DNA from 3 places in the Mycolicibacterium rutilum genome. Region 3 is predicted to be linked to each of the others. Evidence: predicted binding sites of a transcription regulator. Region 3 holds the regulator's gene; each other region holds the start of a gene.

Region 1 (5,201 bases), 1.0 Mb from region 3:
TCGACGTCGACGGTGGTGGCCCGGCACTCGACCAGGCTCGGGTCCAACGCCACCGCCGCGGCCAACGGGTCGTGCAGGTGCGCCAGATACCCCTCGCCCTGGTCGTGGTGGAACTCGAAGTAGAACCGCATCGCGTCCTCGAGTACCGCGATCAACGGGTTGGCTGATGCGGACCGGGCGCCGCGCTCGTCGTGCACACTCATCGGATCCGCGGTGACGCCCGCCGCCGTCGCGAGCCGGTTGAGCAGCGCCGGCGTCATCGCGATGTTCTCGGTCAGGTTCAGCCCCAACACAATCGGCAGGTGTGCCGGTGGCCGCCCGCCCCACGCCGCGGTCCATCCGCCGAACACCTCGGCCGCGGCTTCAGGGTCGACGCTGATGTTCCACTCGGCCACCGGGGTGGTGTTCCCCCGGTAGTCGAACGCCCCGCCCATGATCACCAACCGGCGCAGCAGTGTCGGCAGCGCAGGCTCTTTGCGTAGGGCCAGCGCCAGGTTGGTCAGCGGGCCGACGGCTATCGCGATCAGTTCACCCGGATGCGACTGTGCCGCACGCACCCACGCATCTGCAGCGTCATGGCCGGTGAGCCGCTGTTCGGTGGCGGGCAACCGGGCGTACCCCATGCCCTGCGGGCCGTGGGTGTCCTCCGCGGTGCGCAGCGGTGTGCTCAGCGGTGCCTCGGCGCCCTGCGACACCGGGATGCCCGACAACCCGCACAGCTGCAGCAGGCCCAGGTTGTTGCGGCAAACCTGGTGCACCGGAACGTTTCCCGCCGTCGACGCGATGCCCACCACCTCGGCGTCGTCGCTGGCGAACAGATACGTCAGCGCCATCGCGTCGTCCACGCCGGTGTCGACGTCGGCGAAGACCGGGTGCGTCACCCCGACAACGATAGGGCACGCGGTGAGGCGAAGCGGCTATCGTCCGGGTATGCCACTCGACCCCAAAGCCATCGGCGCCCAGACCGAACCCCACCTGTTCGAATGGACGGACCGTGACACGCTCCTCTACGCGCTGGGCGTCGGCGCGGGGACCGACGATCTCGTGTTCACCACCGAGAACAGCCACGGCGTCGAACAGCAGGTGCTGCCCACCTACGCGGTGATCGCGTGCCTGCCGTTCGCGGCGATCGGTCTGGTCGGTTCGTTCAACTTCGCGATGCTGCTGCACGGATCGCAGGGCATCAGGCTCTACGAACCGCTCAAGCCGGCGGGCAGGCTCAGCGTCGTCGCCGAAGTCGTCGACCTCCAGGACAAGGGCGAGGGCAAGAACGCGATCGTGATGCTCAAGGCGACGGGCACCGATCCCGACACCTCCGCCGTCGTCACCGAGACCTTCACGACCGCAGTCCTGCGCGGCGAAGGGGGATTCGGCGGGCAACCGGGTCAGCGCCCCGTCGCCCCGCAGATCCCCGAGCGGGCGCCCGACGCGCGAATCTCGTTGCCCACCAGGGAGGATCAAGCACTCATCTACCGGCTCTCCGGTGACCGCAACCCGCTGCACAGCGATCCCTGGTTCGCCCGCGAGCTGGCCGGATTCCCGAAGCCGATCCTGCACGGGCTGTGCAGTTACGGGGTGGCGGGCCGCGCGCTGGTCGCCGAGCTCGGCGGCGGCGATGCGAGAAAGGTCCGCGCCATCGACGCCCGGTTCACCTCGCCGGTGTTCCCGGGAGAGACGTTGACGACGTCGATCTGGCGGACCGAGGCCGGCCGCGCGGTGTTCCGCACCGAGGCGGCCGGTCCCGACGGTTCCAACACCCGGCTGGTCCTCGAGGACGGTGCCGCCGAATACACGGACTGACCGTCATTTGGTCGATCCGCAGGCATCGAGCGCCGCCGATTGACAGGATGATCGACCATGAGGTTCGTCGTTGGTTATCTGGCCACCCCGGGCGGTGCCGATGCGGTGGCGCTCGGCGTGCGGTTCGCCCGCACCCTCGGCGCCGAGCTGGATTTGTGCATGGTGCTGCCGCCGGACCGGGTGGCGCCGTCGATCAAACCGGTCGGCGACTTCGAACAGCACCTCGCCGCCCAGGCGCAGGAGTGGCTCGCCGAGGCCGCGGCCACGGTGCCCGACGACGTCACGGTCCGCACCCACGTCCGGATCGACGACTCGTCGGCCGACGGGCTGATCCAGGAGGCCGCCCGCGTCGAGGCCGACATGATCATCGTCGGCGGGGCGGGCGGCGGCCTGGCCGGCAGCTACTCGCTCGGTTCGGTGGTCAACGGACTGCTGCATTCGGCACCCCTGCCCGTCGCGGTGGCGCCGCGCGGAACGCGCAATTCGACAGTCGATCGGGTCCACGAGGCGACGTGCGCGATCGGCGAACGCGATGGCGCAGATGTCCTGCTGGACACCGCCGTTCGGTACAGCTTGGCGGCAGGGACCCCGCTGCGGCTGGTGTCGCTGGTGGCGCTGGACCCGACGTTCGGCGTGCTGCGCGCGGACGGCGACGCGGTGCGGCAGCGGGCGCTGGCGCACGCGGAGGCCGTACTCGAATCCGCCAAGGCCGAATTGCCCGACGGGTTCCCGGTGACCTCGACCATCGTGGAGGGGACGACGGTCGAGGACGCGGTGGGCAAGCTGGACTGGCAGGACGGCGACTTGATCATGGTGGGGTCCAGCCGGTTGAGCGCCCCGCGGCGGTTGTTCCTCGGGTCGACGGCGGCCAAGATGCTGCGGGTGCTCGACGTGCCGATGGTCGTGGTGCCGCGCGACCAACTGGGGCGCGACGACCTGCCGTGACGCGTTGACTCTGCGCTGAGGGCGCGTTATCGGCCGGTTTGGGGGCCCTAGCCGCAGAGTCGACCATTCAAGATCGAACGCATGTTCGATAGACTGTCGGCATGAGCTGGCATCTCGGGCCGCCGACCTGGGCGGAGATGGAGCGGGTGCTCAACAGCAAACCGCGCCGCGCCGGCTGGCCCATCGACCAGCAGATCGGCGACGGGGGCGACAGCCCGGCCTGGTCGCGCAAGCGGGGAGAGTACCAGGCGCTCGACGTGCAACGGCCCACGTCGACGGTCCCGTACGCCGAACTGCACGCGCATTCCGCCTACAGCTTCCTCGACGGCGCCAGCACGCCGGAGGAACTCGTCGAGGAAGCGGTCCGGCTGGACCTGCGCGCGATCGCGCTGACCGACCACGACGGGCTCTACGGCGTGGTCCGGTTCGCCGAAGCCGCTAAGGAACTGCAGATGTCGACGGTGTTCGGCGCGGAACTGTCGCTGAGCGGCGGTGACCGCACCGAGGATCCCGACCCGCCAGGCCCGCACCTGCTGGTGCTGGCGCGCGGCCCGGAGGGCTACCGGCGGCTGTCCCGCGAACTCGCCAAGGCGCACCTCGCAGGCGGGGAGAAGGGAATCCTGCGCTACGACTACGACGCGCTGACCGAGGCGGCGGGCGGGCACTGGCACATTCTCACCGGCTGTCGCAAAGGCCATGTCCGGCACGCGCTTTCGACGGGTGGACCCGAAGCCGCTAACAAGGCGCTGGCCGACCTGGTGGACCGGTTCGGCCGCGACCGGGTCAGCGTCGAACTCACCCACCACGGGCATCCGTGTGACGACGAGCGCAACGCGGTGCTGGCCGAGCTGGCGCCGCGGTTCGGCCTTGGCGTGGTGGCCACCACCGCGGCTCACTTCGCCGAACCGTCGCGGGGCCGGCTGGCGATGGCGATGGGCGCGATCCGCGCCCGCAACTCGATGGACGAGGCCGCCGGTTTCCTTGCACCGCTGGGTGGTTCGCATCTGCGGTCGGGTGTGGAGATGGCGCGGCTGTTCGCCGACCGGCCCGAGGTGGTGACGGCCGCGGCCGACCTCGGCGAGCAGTGCGCGTTCGAACTCGCGCTGATCGCGCCGCGACTACCGCCGTTCGACGTGCCGGCCGGGCACACCGAGGACAGCTGGCTGCGGCACCTGGTGATGGAGGGCGCCCGCAGACGCTATGGTCCGCCCGCGCGGGCGCCGCGGGCCTACGCGCAGATCGAACATGAGCTGAAGGTCATCGAGCAGCTGAACTTCCCGGGTTACTTCCTGGTGGTCCACGACATCACCCGGTTCTGCAAGGAGAACGGCATCCTGGCGCAGGGCAGGGGATCGGCGGCCAACTCCGCGGTCTGCTACGCGCTCGGGGTCACCAACGTCGACCCGGTCGCCAACGAGTTGCTGTTCGAGCGGTTTCTGTCGCCCGCCCGCGACGGTCCACCCGACATCGACATCGACATCGAATCGGACTTGCGCGAGAACGCGATTCAGTACGTCTACCAGCGCTACGGCCGCGACTACGCCGCGCAGGTGGCCAACGTGATCACCTACCGGGGCCGCAGCGCGGTGCGCGACATGGCCAGGGCGCTGGGCTTCTCCCAGGGCCAGCAGGACGCGTGGAGCAAGCAACTCGGCCAGTGGGGCAACCTGTCCGAGGCGCCGCACACCGAGGACATTCCCGAACAGGTGATCGACCTGGCCAAGCAGGTGTCGAACCTGCCGCGGCACATGGGAATCCACTCCGGCGGCATGGTGATCTGCGACCGGCCGATCGCCGACGTGTGCCCGGTCGAGTGGGCCCGGATGGAGAACCGCAGCGTGCTGCAGTGGGACAAGGACGACTGCGCGGCCATCGGACTGGTCAAGTTCGACATGCTCGGGCTCGGCATGCTCTCGGCGCTGCACTACTGCATCGACCTGGTGCGTGAGCACAAGGGCATCGACGTCGACCTCGCACACCTGGATCTGTCCGAGCCCGCGGTGTACGAGATGCTGCAGAAGGCCGACTCCGTCGGGGTGTTTCAGGTGGAGTCGCGCGCGCAGATGGCCACCCTGCCCCGGCTGAAGCCGCGGGTGTTCTACGACCTGGTCGTCGAGGTAGCGCTGATCCGCCCGGGCCCGATCCAGGGCGGATCGGTGCACCCGTACATCAAGCGGCGCAACGGCGAAGAGACGATCACCTACGACCACCCGTCGATGGAACCGGCGCTGCACAAGACGCTGGGCGTGCCGCTGTTCCAGGAGCAGTTGATGCAGCTGGCGGTGGACTGCGCGGGGTTCACCGCCGCCGAGGCCGACCAGCTGCGCCGGGCGATGGGGTCCAAGCGCTCCACCGAGCGGATGCGCCGGTTGCGGGGCCGGTTCTACGACGGGATGCGCCAGCGGCACGGCATCACCGGAGAGGTGGCCGACCGCATCTACGAGAAGCTGGAGGCG
Region 2 (5,201 bases), 2.3 Mb from region 3:
GCGAACCGGGAACCAACGGCCAGCACGCGTTCTACCAGTTGCTGCATCAAGGTACGCGGCTGGTGCCCGCGGACTTCCTCGGCTTCTCGCAGCCGACCGACGACCTGCCGACCGGCGACGGCACCGGCAGCATGCACGACCTGCTGATGAGCAACTTCTTCGCGCAGACGCAGGTGCTCGCATTCGGCAAGACCGCCGAGGAGATCGCCGCCGAGGGCACTCCGCCACATGTGGTGGCGCACAAGGTGATGCCGGGCAACCGGCCGTCGACGTCGATTCTGGCGACCCGGCTGACACCGTCGGTGCTGGGGCAGTTGATCGCACTGTACGAGCATCAGGTGTTCACCGAGGGCGTCATCGGGGGCATCGACTCGTTCGACCAGTGGGGTGTCGAACTCGGCAAGACACAGGCCAAGGCGCTGCTGCCGGTGATCACCGGCGACGACTCGCCGGCCGAGCAGTCGGACTCGTCGACCGACGCGCTGGTGCGCAGGTATCGCACCGAGCGCGGCAGGTCCGCCTAGGCGTCGGGGTCCGGTCGGCTCCAGCCGAGGATCATCACGGGCAGGCATCCGCCGATCAGCAGCACGGCCAGCGCCATCAGACCTCCGGCGTACGCCATGTCGCGTACGGCGTCGGCGTCGGCGGTCCGCATGTTCACCGACAGCACGATCAGGTAGAGGATCGGCACCAGCATCAGGTTCTGGGTCACCGTCAGGCCGATGGACCGGGCGCTGTTGCGCTGTTGGATCTCGTACTCGTCGAGCACTCCCTGCGGGGCGTCACCCTGGCGGCCGGACACGATCTGCAACACGAGGAATGTCGGGAAGAAGATCAGGGTGGCAGGCAGCCAGATGAGCGCGGCCTGTCGAAATCCGAAGGCGCACACCACACTGACGCAGAGCATGACGGCCAGGGTCGCCGCCATGACGACGACGAGCATCCGACGCCGGCGTTGAGTACGCCACCGCGGCAGTGAATTGGCGTAGGTGCGTTCGTGTTTGAGGAAGCGCCGGGTGCGGAAGTCCTGGTATCGGTCGATCAGGTTTCGATCAGCTTGCCGGGTCGACGGGGACATCTCGGTCGCCTCCTTGCAGTCGCGGATTTCGGTAGAGCTCGGTGGACAGCGGGGTGAACTCCTCGCGGGAGAACACCGCCTCGACGGGCAGTCCGAACACGTCGCAGATGCGGAACGCCAGATCGAGGCTCGGGTAGTGATCGCCCCGTTCCAGCGCGCCCACGGTCTGCGGGTTGACGTCGATCAGCGCCGCGAGTTCGGCCCGCGTCATCCGTCGCTCGGCGCGCAGCACGCCGATGCGGTTGTGGATCGGGAGCGTCTTGCCCCTTCTCACCGGACTCATACAACACAGTGTTAGGAAAACCCAACGATTCGTCAAGGGTATATGACATATGCGCAGGGTGGCGCTCCGCGGCGTCAGCTGGCGTCGCGGTCAGGGTCGCTGGGGCTGGGTCTTTCGCCGTCGCCGTCGCCGGCGTCACCGTCGGCGCCGTCGTCGGGGATCAGGTAGCGCTCGGGGTGGTGGTAGTTGTTGACCCGGGCTTGGCCGGTGTCGAGCTGTGGTGGGGGTAGCCATTCGGTGCGGAAGTCGCGGCGTTTGCCGGTGCGCCAGCCGCCGGGTTTCACTGAGCGGTTGTGGGGCCCGCAGGCCAGGGTGAGTTCGGTGATGTCGGTGCGCCCGCCGTCGGCCCAGTCGGTGACCGCGTGGTGGACCTGGGTTTCATAGGCCGCCGCGGTGCAGCCGGGTCTGGTGCAGCCACGCTCGCGGCCGAACAGCATCAACCGCTGCGCGGTGCTGGCACACCGGCGCGCCCGCCCGAGGTAGAGCGGTTGGCTGGTGTGCTGGTCGAACACCGCCAGATAGTTGTGCGCGTCAGCGGCCATCGCGATCACGTCGCGCATCGGCACCAGGGTCCCGCCCGCGGTCACCCCGTGCCCCGCCGCGGCCTGCAAGTCCTGCAGGGTCGCGGTGATGACGACGGTGGCCGGCAACCCGTTATGGGTGCTGCGGCCCCGCAACGCCAGCAGATCTCGGCACATCGCGCCCATCGCATCGTGATTGCGCTGCGCCCGCGTGCGGGTATCGGTGACCACGACGTCCGCTGAGGGTTCGGCGGGGTCGTCGCCGGGCTCGGGGGCGGGTTCGACGTCCGGGGCGTCGGGGTTGTTGCTGCCCGGGGCGCCGTAGATGCCGTAGATCGCCCAGCCCGCTTCGATCCACGCCCGCGTCGCCGCATCGACGGTGCCGTGGATCTCGCTGCTGCCATCGGGGCGCTGCTTGCTGAACCAGATCCCACGCTTTTGCTTGACCAACTCCTCGCAGAACTCACCGTCTTGATCGATGTGCTGAGCCAACCGCTTGGCGGCCTGACCCAGCTGTTGCGGATCCAGCCCACCCGCCAGGTCAGCCAAGTGTGCTTCGGCGGCCTCGCGCACATCAAAGCCCACCGACCGCGGGATCTGGCGATCGAAGAACTTGCGGATCACCCGTACATGCTCAGCACCGATCAACCCTTGCCGCACCGCTGCAGCCGTGTTCGCGAGCACCGGGGCCAACCGCTCACCGGTCATCGTGACCCGCGGGGCCAACTGTTTGGCCTCGGCCACCCGCTGATTGCCCTGCGCGACCGAGATCCGCAACAACGTCGACAGCGCCCGACCCACACTGGACTCCCCCAGCTCGGTAACCGGTGCGCGGCCCAACTGCGCCACCAGGTGATGCCTCACCATCGCCGACGCGCGCACAAACGACTCCCACTCCGCGGTCGCCGCCAACACCTGCGCAGTGCTCAAGGCATCGAGGGGCTCGGCCATCAGCGCATCGACCTCGCGGCGCAACGCCGCGATCCGCTCGCTGACCCGGCCCGACTCCATACTTCGAACACTAGTTCGACCCACCGACAAACCGACCTGGCGATGTGACCTCTGAAACCAAAGAGACAGAAGTGATTTCGCGACGTGCCCCGAAAGGCAAAACGGCGCGCACTCCCGAGGGAGTGCGCGCCGCTTGCGGGCGGTCAGGGAGAGGTCAGACCTCAGCCAACCGGAATGTTGATGCAGCCGACGTTCGGCAGGCATCCGGCGGCTCCACCGGGGCCGGCCGTGCCGCCGGGACCGTTCGGGGCGAGTGAACCGCTCGCGCCGCCGGGACCAGCCGTACCGCCGGGGCCACCCGGAATCACACCGGACGCGCCGCCACCATCAGCGGTGCCCTGCGGGCCGTTGGGGATGTTCACGTCGGCACCGCCACCGGGGCCGGCTTCGATGTTGCCGAGACCCGCGCAGGGAGTGCCGTCGGCATTCAGGCACGGCGGCGGAGGAGCGGGCTGCGCACCAGCGATCGGCGCGGCGGCGATGGCGGCTGCCGCTGCACCCGCGAACAACAGAGGCGTCATCTTCATCATCTTCACGTTCATGTCCTTAGGGCTACCACCGCGTCCGGTCGACGAAACCTCCGAGTTCCTGTGTGTCTCATGAGGACGCTCACAATCGGCCGACGCGCCGCAGCCCGGAAACGGTGTCCGCCAGCGTTTCCTGCGGATCGCGGTAGCTGATGCCGAGCTCGGTTTCGCTGGGAGAGTCGTCACACGAGGGCATCTGGGTGTAGTACTGCATCGCCGCCCCGGTGACCGGCGCGTCGAGCGGCAGATACGGTCCGACCACGTCCATGAGCCGTCCGACGTTGCGCAGGAGCACATCTGGCACGGGGTACACCCGAAGTGTTTGCCCCGCTGCGTGTCCGATCATCGTTGCGAGCTCGGCGAGCGCAACCCGCTTGCCGCCGGCCATGTATCGGCGCGGACCTTTGCCGGGCTCGAGCAGCGCCGCGTGCAATGCGGCGAGGTCGCGCACGTCGACCACGGTCCACGCGGCGCCGCGACCGGGAACCCCGCGCATCCGCACCGCCGCTTCGACCCCTTCCGCCGCCTCGCCGAACTGCTTGCCCGCCGGCGGCCCCAGCACCATGCCCGGATAGGTGATGGTGACCGGCGCACCCTGCTCCTGCAGTTCGCGGGCATACTTCTCCACCGCCGCCTTGGACTTGCCGTAGCCGTCGCTCCCGCCGACCACCGGCAGATCGGCGTGCAGCACGCGGCAGCCGGGACGGAACAGCGCACTGAAACTCGAGACGTGCACGATCGGGTCCAGCCCGCGGTCGGCCGCCTGGCCGAGCACATTGTGGGCACCGCTGAGGTTGGTCTCGAGCATCACGTCGGCTTGTCGCGAGTCGATCGAAACCATTGCCGCCGAATGGATTACGGCGTCACACCCGTCCATCGCCGCGGCCGTCGACTCGGCGTCGGAGATGTCGCCGACGGCGAAGTCGCCGGTGTCGATCCCGAGCTGCGCGGCGCTGGTCTCCAATCGGGCCGGATCACGCACCAGGAACCTCACCTGGTGGCCCGCATCGGCGACGGCCTTTGCCGTCCACGCCCCGACAAAACCGGTCCCCCCGGTCAACAGCACCCTCATCGAAACCTCCCGTAGACACCAGCGCTGCGGTTTACCCCGTAGCGGCGGCCTCTACACGGAGGCTTAGGCGAACGGCTTCGTCAGCCGCGGCGGCAGCACCCGCATCAGCTGGACCAGCGGGGCCCACGGCCACCACGGCACTGCGGCGCGTCCGCGCTCGCGCTCGATCGCGTCGACCATCGCCCGGACACCAGTCTCGTTGTCCACCATCAAGTTCGTCGACGCGGCTTTGGCGGTCATCTCGGATTCGATATAACCCGGTTCGAGAACGGTCACCGCGATGGGCCCACGCGCATACTCCGCCCGCAGCGACTCCCCGAGTGAGGACACGCCGGCCTTGCTCGCCGCGTAGGCCGCCTTCACCCCCGGCACCCCCTTGTTGCCCAGCACCGAGGACACCAGCACCAGGTGGCCGTCGCCGGCGTCCTTGAACATCTCGAGCGCGGTCTCGATCTGGACAAGCGCCGCAACGAGATTGGTCTCGATCGTGGCCTTGTTCGCCCACAGCTTCCCGGACCCGAGCCGGGCGCCCTTGCCGATGCCGGCGTTGACGATGACGCGGTCGATCCCGCCGAGTTCATCGGAGAGCGCCTCGAACACCTTGGGCACCTGCTCGTGATCGTTGACGTCGAGCGCGGCGACGGCGACGGTGATGCCGGGATGCCGCTCGAGCAGCTCGGCCTTGAGCTCGTCGAGGCGGTCGGTGCGC
Region 3 (5,201 bases):
ATCCTGGTCGGCGCCGGCGGGGTCACCAAGGACGTCAACATCGCGTTGCGGTTCGCGTCGCTGCCGATGGGCAGCGAGGCGCTCGCTCTGCTCCGGCTGCCGCTGGTGCTGCCCGCCCTACAGCTGATGGGTCGGGTGGCCGGCGGCGCGCTCGGGTCGACCGGGATCGGCCGCGACCTCCCGCAGGCGCTGCGGATCCTGGCCGATCTGCCCGAGCCCACCGCGTCGTCGGCGTTCGCCCGCACGCTGCGTGCGGTGGTGGACTGGCGGGGCCAGGTGGTCACCATGCTCGACCGGTGTTATCTGACGCAATCGGTTCCCGTGCAACTGATCTGGGGCAGCGGAGACTCGGTGATCCCGGTGAGCCACGCCCGCATGGCGCACGCCGCGATGCCCGGCTCGCAACTGGAGATCTTCAACGGCTCCGGGCACTTCCCGTTCCACGACGACCCCGACCGGTTCGTCGAGGTGGTGCAGAAGTTCATCGACTCCACCGAACCCGCGGTCTACGACCAGGAGTACCTGCGCGGTCTGCTGCGCGCCGGGGTCACCGAGGGCGCCATCGCCGGTTCGGTGGACACACGTGCCGCGGTGCTCGATGCGATGGACGCCGACGAGCGCAGCGCGACCTGACGCGGAGCGACCACCGCCTCCTCGACACGACGTAGCATCGGGGCATGCCTATCGACGTGACCGTGCTGCGCGTGTTCACCGACCCCGACGGCAACCACGGGAACCCGCTCGGAGTCGTCGACGCCGACTCCGTCGACCCCGCCGACCGGCAACGCGTCGCCACCGAATTGGGTTACAGCGAAACCATTTTCATCGATCTCCCCGGCACCGGGGCGAACACCGCACACGCGCGGATTTTCACCCCCGCCGTCGAGTTGCCGTTTGCCGGGCACCCCACCGTCGGCGCATCCTGGTGGCTGCGCGAGCAGGGCACGCCGGTGCACACATTGCAGGTTCCGGCGGGCATCGTGCAGGTTCGATACGACGACGACCTCACCTCGGTCAGCGCCCGCGCCGAGTGGGCGCCGGACTTCGCGATCTACGACCTCGCCTCGGTCGCCGATCTCCTCGCCGCCGACCCTGCGGACTACCCCGACGGCATCAACCACTACCTGTGGACGTGGACGGACAAGGAGCAGGGCCAGATCCGATCACGCATGTTCGCGTCCGATCTGGGAGTGCCCGAGGACGAGGCCACCGGTGCTGCCGCCGTGCGGATCACCGACTACCTGAGCCGCGACCTGCACATCGTGCAGGGCAAGGGATCTCACATCTACACCCAGTGGAGCGCGGAAGGTTGGGTTCGTGTCGCCGGTCGCGTGGTCGACGACGGCGTCAAGCAGGTCGACTGATCCGACTAACTGGCGGTGGGCTGGGGCGAATTGCGGTGCGCCCGCAGCGCCTCGATCTCGCGCTCGAAGTCGTCGGCCGAGGTGAAACCCCGATACACCGACGCGAACCGCAGATAGGCCACCTCGTCCAGATCCCGCAGCGGCCCCAGGATCGCCAACCCCACCTCGTGACTGGGCACCTCGGGGCCGGCGGCCCGCACCGCGTCCTCGACCTGCTGGGCCAGCAGGTTCAGCGCGTCATCGTCGACCTGGCGGCCCTGACAGGCGCGGCGCACCCCTTTGATGACCTTCTCGCGGCTGAACGGTTCGGTGACCCCGCTTCGCTTGACGACGGCCAGCACCGCGGTCTCCACGGTCGTGAACCGTCTACCGCACTCCGGGCAGGATCGCCGCCGCCGGATCGCCTGGCCCTCGTCGGTCTCCCGGGAATCGACCACACGCGAATCGGGATGGCGACAGAACGGACAGTGCATCACCGCTCCTTCGCCAGGCCAACAAACGACTACATCAAACGTCTTCGAGCGTACCCGCGCACTGTCCCGCAGGCCCAGAACAGGGCCGATTGGCGCGTAGGCCACCCATTTGTCGGCGAACATCGCTGCGAGGCAAGGCTTTCGAAACTGGGCGCGCCGCGTCAGCCGACCGGCGCGATCAGCGTCTGACCTGCGTCCAGTGCTGCGGTGTCGAGGTGGTTGAGTTCACGGATCTGCTCGACCACCTGACTGACCGGCGCATCCGGCGCGACCCGCTGCGCGACCTGGTGCAGGCTCTCGCCCATCTGTACCTGCACCACGGCGAGACGGTCGGGCGTCGGCGCCGGGTCGGCACCCACCACGCCGCCGAACTGCGCGACGAGCCCCAGCCACACCGTGATTCCCGCCGCGACCAGCGCCAGCAGCACCGTGGTGCCGGGAGTGATCGGCCGCCTGCGGTGCCCCGCCCGCGACATCGTCACGCCGGGACCGCGGTAGCGCAGGGGCGCCCCGCCCGGACGCTGCGACCGGGGCCGCCGGCTCGGTTCGACCCGCCTGCGACGCGGCTGCGCCGCGGGTGCTGCCTGGATTTCCCGGGTGTCGAGGATCGTCATCGTGTTGCCCTTCCGTCCGCTGCTTTCGCTCTTATGTTCGATGATACTCGATCAGGTGTTCGAGTGATAGAACATGTGATCGAACTGTTGCCAAACGATAAAACAGGGCACCGACAAAAAATCCGGCCGCGTTCGCGGCCACCCACCCCACCGCGACACGCCTCGAACAAATGTTTGATTAATGGGCGGCTGCGGGATACATTCGGCGCCATGGACTCCAGCAGCGATACTCCGGACCGCACCGGCGGGGGCCGAACTCTCGACACCGGTCTGACCGAGCGTCAGCGCACCATCCTCGAGGTCATCCGCGCCTCGGTCACCACCCGCGGCTATCCCCCGAGCATCCGGGAGATCGGCGATGCGGTCGGCCTGACGTCGACGTCGTCGGTGGCCCATCAACTCCGCACGCTCGAGCGCAAGGGCTATCTGCGGCGGGACCCGAATCGCCCACGCGCGGTGGATGTCCGCGGCGCAGACGACGCCGCCAACCCGGTCGTCACCACCGACGTCGCGGGTTCGGACGCGTTGCCGGAGCCGACGTTCGTGCCGGTGCTCGGGCGGATCGCCGCCGGCGGCCCGATTCTCGCGGAGGAGGCCGTCGAAGACGTCTTCCCGCTACCGAAAGAACTCGTCGGCGAGGGCTCGCTGTTCCTGCTGAAGGTGGTCGGCGATTCGATGGTCGACGCGGCGATCTGCGACGGGGACTGGGTGGTCGTGCGTCAGCAGAACGTCGCCGACAACGGCGACATCGTCGCCGCGATGATCGACGGCGAGGCGACGGTCAAGACGTTCAAGCGCACCCGCGGACAGGTGTGGCTGATGCCGCACAACCCCGCGTTCGATCCGATTCCCGGGAACGACGCCGCCGTGCTCGGCAAGGTCGTCACCGTGATCCGCAAGATCTAGTCGGCGCGCACGAAACCGTTCGTGCGGGCGAATTCCTCGCTGGAGAACCAGATTTCGGCGTGCGCGTCATCGTAGTCGGCTGAGCCGGGCAGCCAGTACCGGCCCGACTGGGTGTCGGCCTTGATCGGGTAGCCTTCGGGCCCCTCGGCCGCGTCGTCGAGCGACAGCCGGAACGCGGGGCCCGGGATCTCCGGCTTGTCGACCTCGATGCGGGCATGCCGGCCGGTGTCGGTCAACGGATCCCGCTCAGGCGCCGTCGCCTCACCCAGCGTCTGGATCCGGGTCGGCGCGGTGACGATGTCGTCGGGATTGTCGTCGGGGTTGTCCTCGCGGGCGGGCTGTTCCTCGGGCGCCTCGTAGGGGTCGACGACATGCTCGACGGGCTCGTCGGCGGGACCGGACTCGGGTGGCGGCTCCCACGGGCTGCTCGACTCCGGACCCAGCGCCCCGAGGCCTTCGCTGGCGTAGCGGTCGCCGAACAGCGCCGCGGCGTAATCGTCGTTGCTCGACCGCATCTCCTCGACGTCCGGTTCGCGCGCCCCGACGGTGCTGTAGATCCGGTCGACGTCACTGCCGTAGCCGTCGTCGAACCGGTCGTCGTCGAAGCCCGGATGATCGTCGTCGCGGCGCCGGCTGCGCATCGTCGCGAACACGACGAGGCCGACCAGGATGAGCACCGGCACGATCGCCAGCAGCCACCACCAACTCCACCCGAACCCACCCGAGTCGTCGGCGGCGGAGGGTTGCGGTGCGGCCGGCGTATCCGGCAGATGCCGGCCGGGCACCTGCAGATCCGACAACTGGCTCGCGAGGTTGGCCGGCTCGGTGCTGAAATCACCGGTCGCGCGGTCCCACGAGACGACCCCGCCGCTGAACCGCTGGGTGAGCACGCCGTCGCTTTCGGTCTGATCGGCCATCGGCGCGCCGAGCGTTCCCTCCGCTCCGTCGAGCTTGTCCCAGGCCGCCCGCATCGGGCCCCGGACGAGGACCGCACCGTAATCGGGCGTCCAGAAGATCACCGGGTTGTCCTCGGCGGCGAACGTCGACATCCGGCTGGCCTCGCCCGCTCCGCCGGCCTCCTCACCCGAGGTCGGAAAACCGAGGTCGCCCTCGGGTCCGCCGAGGCTCTCGTACTTGGTGAGCACCTGTCCGGTGACGACCCGCGCACCGGTCGCCGGACTGTAGAAGATCTTGCCGCCCGCGAAGTTCTGTCCGAGGCCGTCAGCGCCGATCTTGTACGGCGGTCCCTCGGCCGCGCCGAGCGGGCCCAGCGCTCCGCCGGCGGCGCGGCGGGCGGCGTTGATCGCCGACGTCGGATCGTCGGGCACCTTGAGCCCGGCCAGCTGCCCGGCGAGATCCGGCGGCACGGTGGTGAAGGTCTTCTCGCGGGTGTTGTACGTCAGCTCGCCGCCGGTGAATTTCTGCGTGACGAGATCGCCGCGATAGGACTCGTCGTCCGCGGGCACGCCGAGCACCCCCGAGGAACCGCCGAGCTTGTCCCATGCGGCGTTGATCGGCCCGCGCACGACGCGCGCGCCGGTGTCGGCGGTCCAGAAGATCACCGGCTTGTCGGCGGCGCTGAACGTGGTGTTGAAGCTGCCCGGCGCGCGGCCGGGGCCGTCATCGATGGTGGGGAACCCCAGATCGCTGTCGGCGGGCCCGCCGAGTGATTCGTACTTCTCCAGGATGGCCCCGCGCACGAAATGGGCGCCGGTCTGCGGGGTGAAGAAGATCTTGCCCGCGCTGTAGTTCTGCGCGAACCCGTCACCGGCGCGATACACCTCGCCCTGCTCGGGTCCGAGCGGACCGCCCGCGCCGCCGCTGGCGTCCCATGCCGCAGTGAT

Evidence for each region. The regulator LexA, encoded in region 3, represses DNA repair genes until DNA is damaged. The targets are predictions, from matches to a motif close to CGAACANNTGTTCG.
Region 1: the regulator LexA is predicted to act here: its motif matches at 2,820-2,833, upstream of BLW81_RS28280 (error-prone DNA polymerase).
Region 2: the regulator LexA is predicted to act here: its motif matches at 2,898-2,911, upstream of BLW81_RS12320 (HNH endonuclease signature motif containing protein).

The regions. Positions count from the first base shown of each region.
Region 1 is NZ_LT629971.1:5,822,504-5,827,704, reverse strand. Features, by position in the region: gene BLW81_RS28295 (nucleoside hydrolase) at 1-881, opposite strand, end outside; gene BLW81_RS28290 (MaoC family dehydratase) at 931-1,800, shown strand; gene BLW81_RS28285 (universal stress protein) at 1,858-2,745, shown strand; gene BLW81_RS28280 (error-prone DNA polymerase) at 2,847-5,201, shown strand, end outside.
Region 2 is NZ_LT629971.1:2,505,854-2,511,054, reverse strand. Features, by position in the region: gene pgi (glucose-6-phosphate isomerase) at 1-524, shown strand, start outside; gene BLW81_RS12330 (hypothetical protein) at 521-1,078, opposite strand; gene BLW81_RS12325 (helix-turn-helix transcriptional regulator) at 1,053-1,361, opposite strand; gene BLW81_RS12320 (HNH endonuclease signature motif containing protein) at 1,436-2,893, opposite strand; gene BLW81_RS12315 (hypothetical protein) at 3,055-3,435, opposite strand; gene BLW81_RS12310 (SDR family NAD(P)-dependent oxidoreductase) at 3,503-4,492, opposite strand; gene BLW81_RS12305 (SDR family oxidoreductase) at 4,556-5,201, opposite strand, start outside.
Region 3 is NZ_LT629971.1:4,822,959-4,828,159, forward strand. Features, by position in the region: gene BLW81_RS23470 (alpha/beta fold hydrolase) at 1-633, shown strand, start outside; gene BLW81_RS23475 (PhzF family protein) at 678-1,364, shown strand; gene nrdR (transcriptional regulator NrdR) at 1,370-1,837, opposite strand; gene BLW81_RS23485 (LysM peptidoglycan-binding domain-containing protein) at 1,999-2,451, opposite strand; gene lexA (transcriptional repressor LexA) at 2,662-3,357, shown strand; gene BLW81_RS23495 (sunset domain-containing protein) at 3,354-5,201, opposite strand, start outside.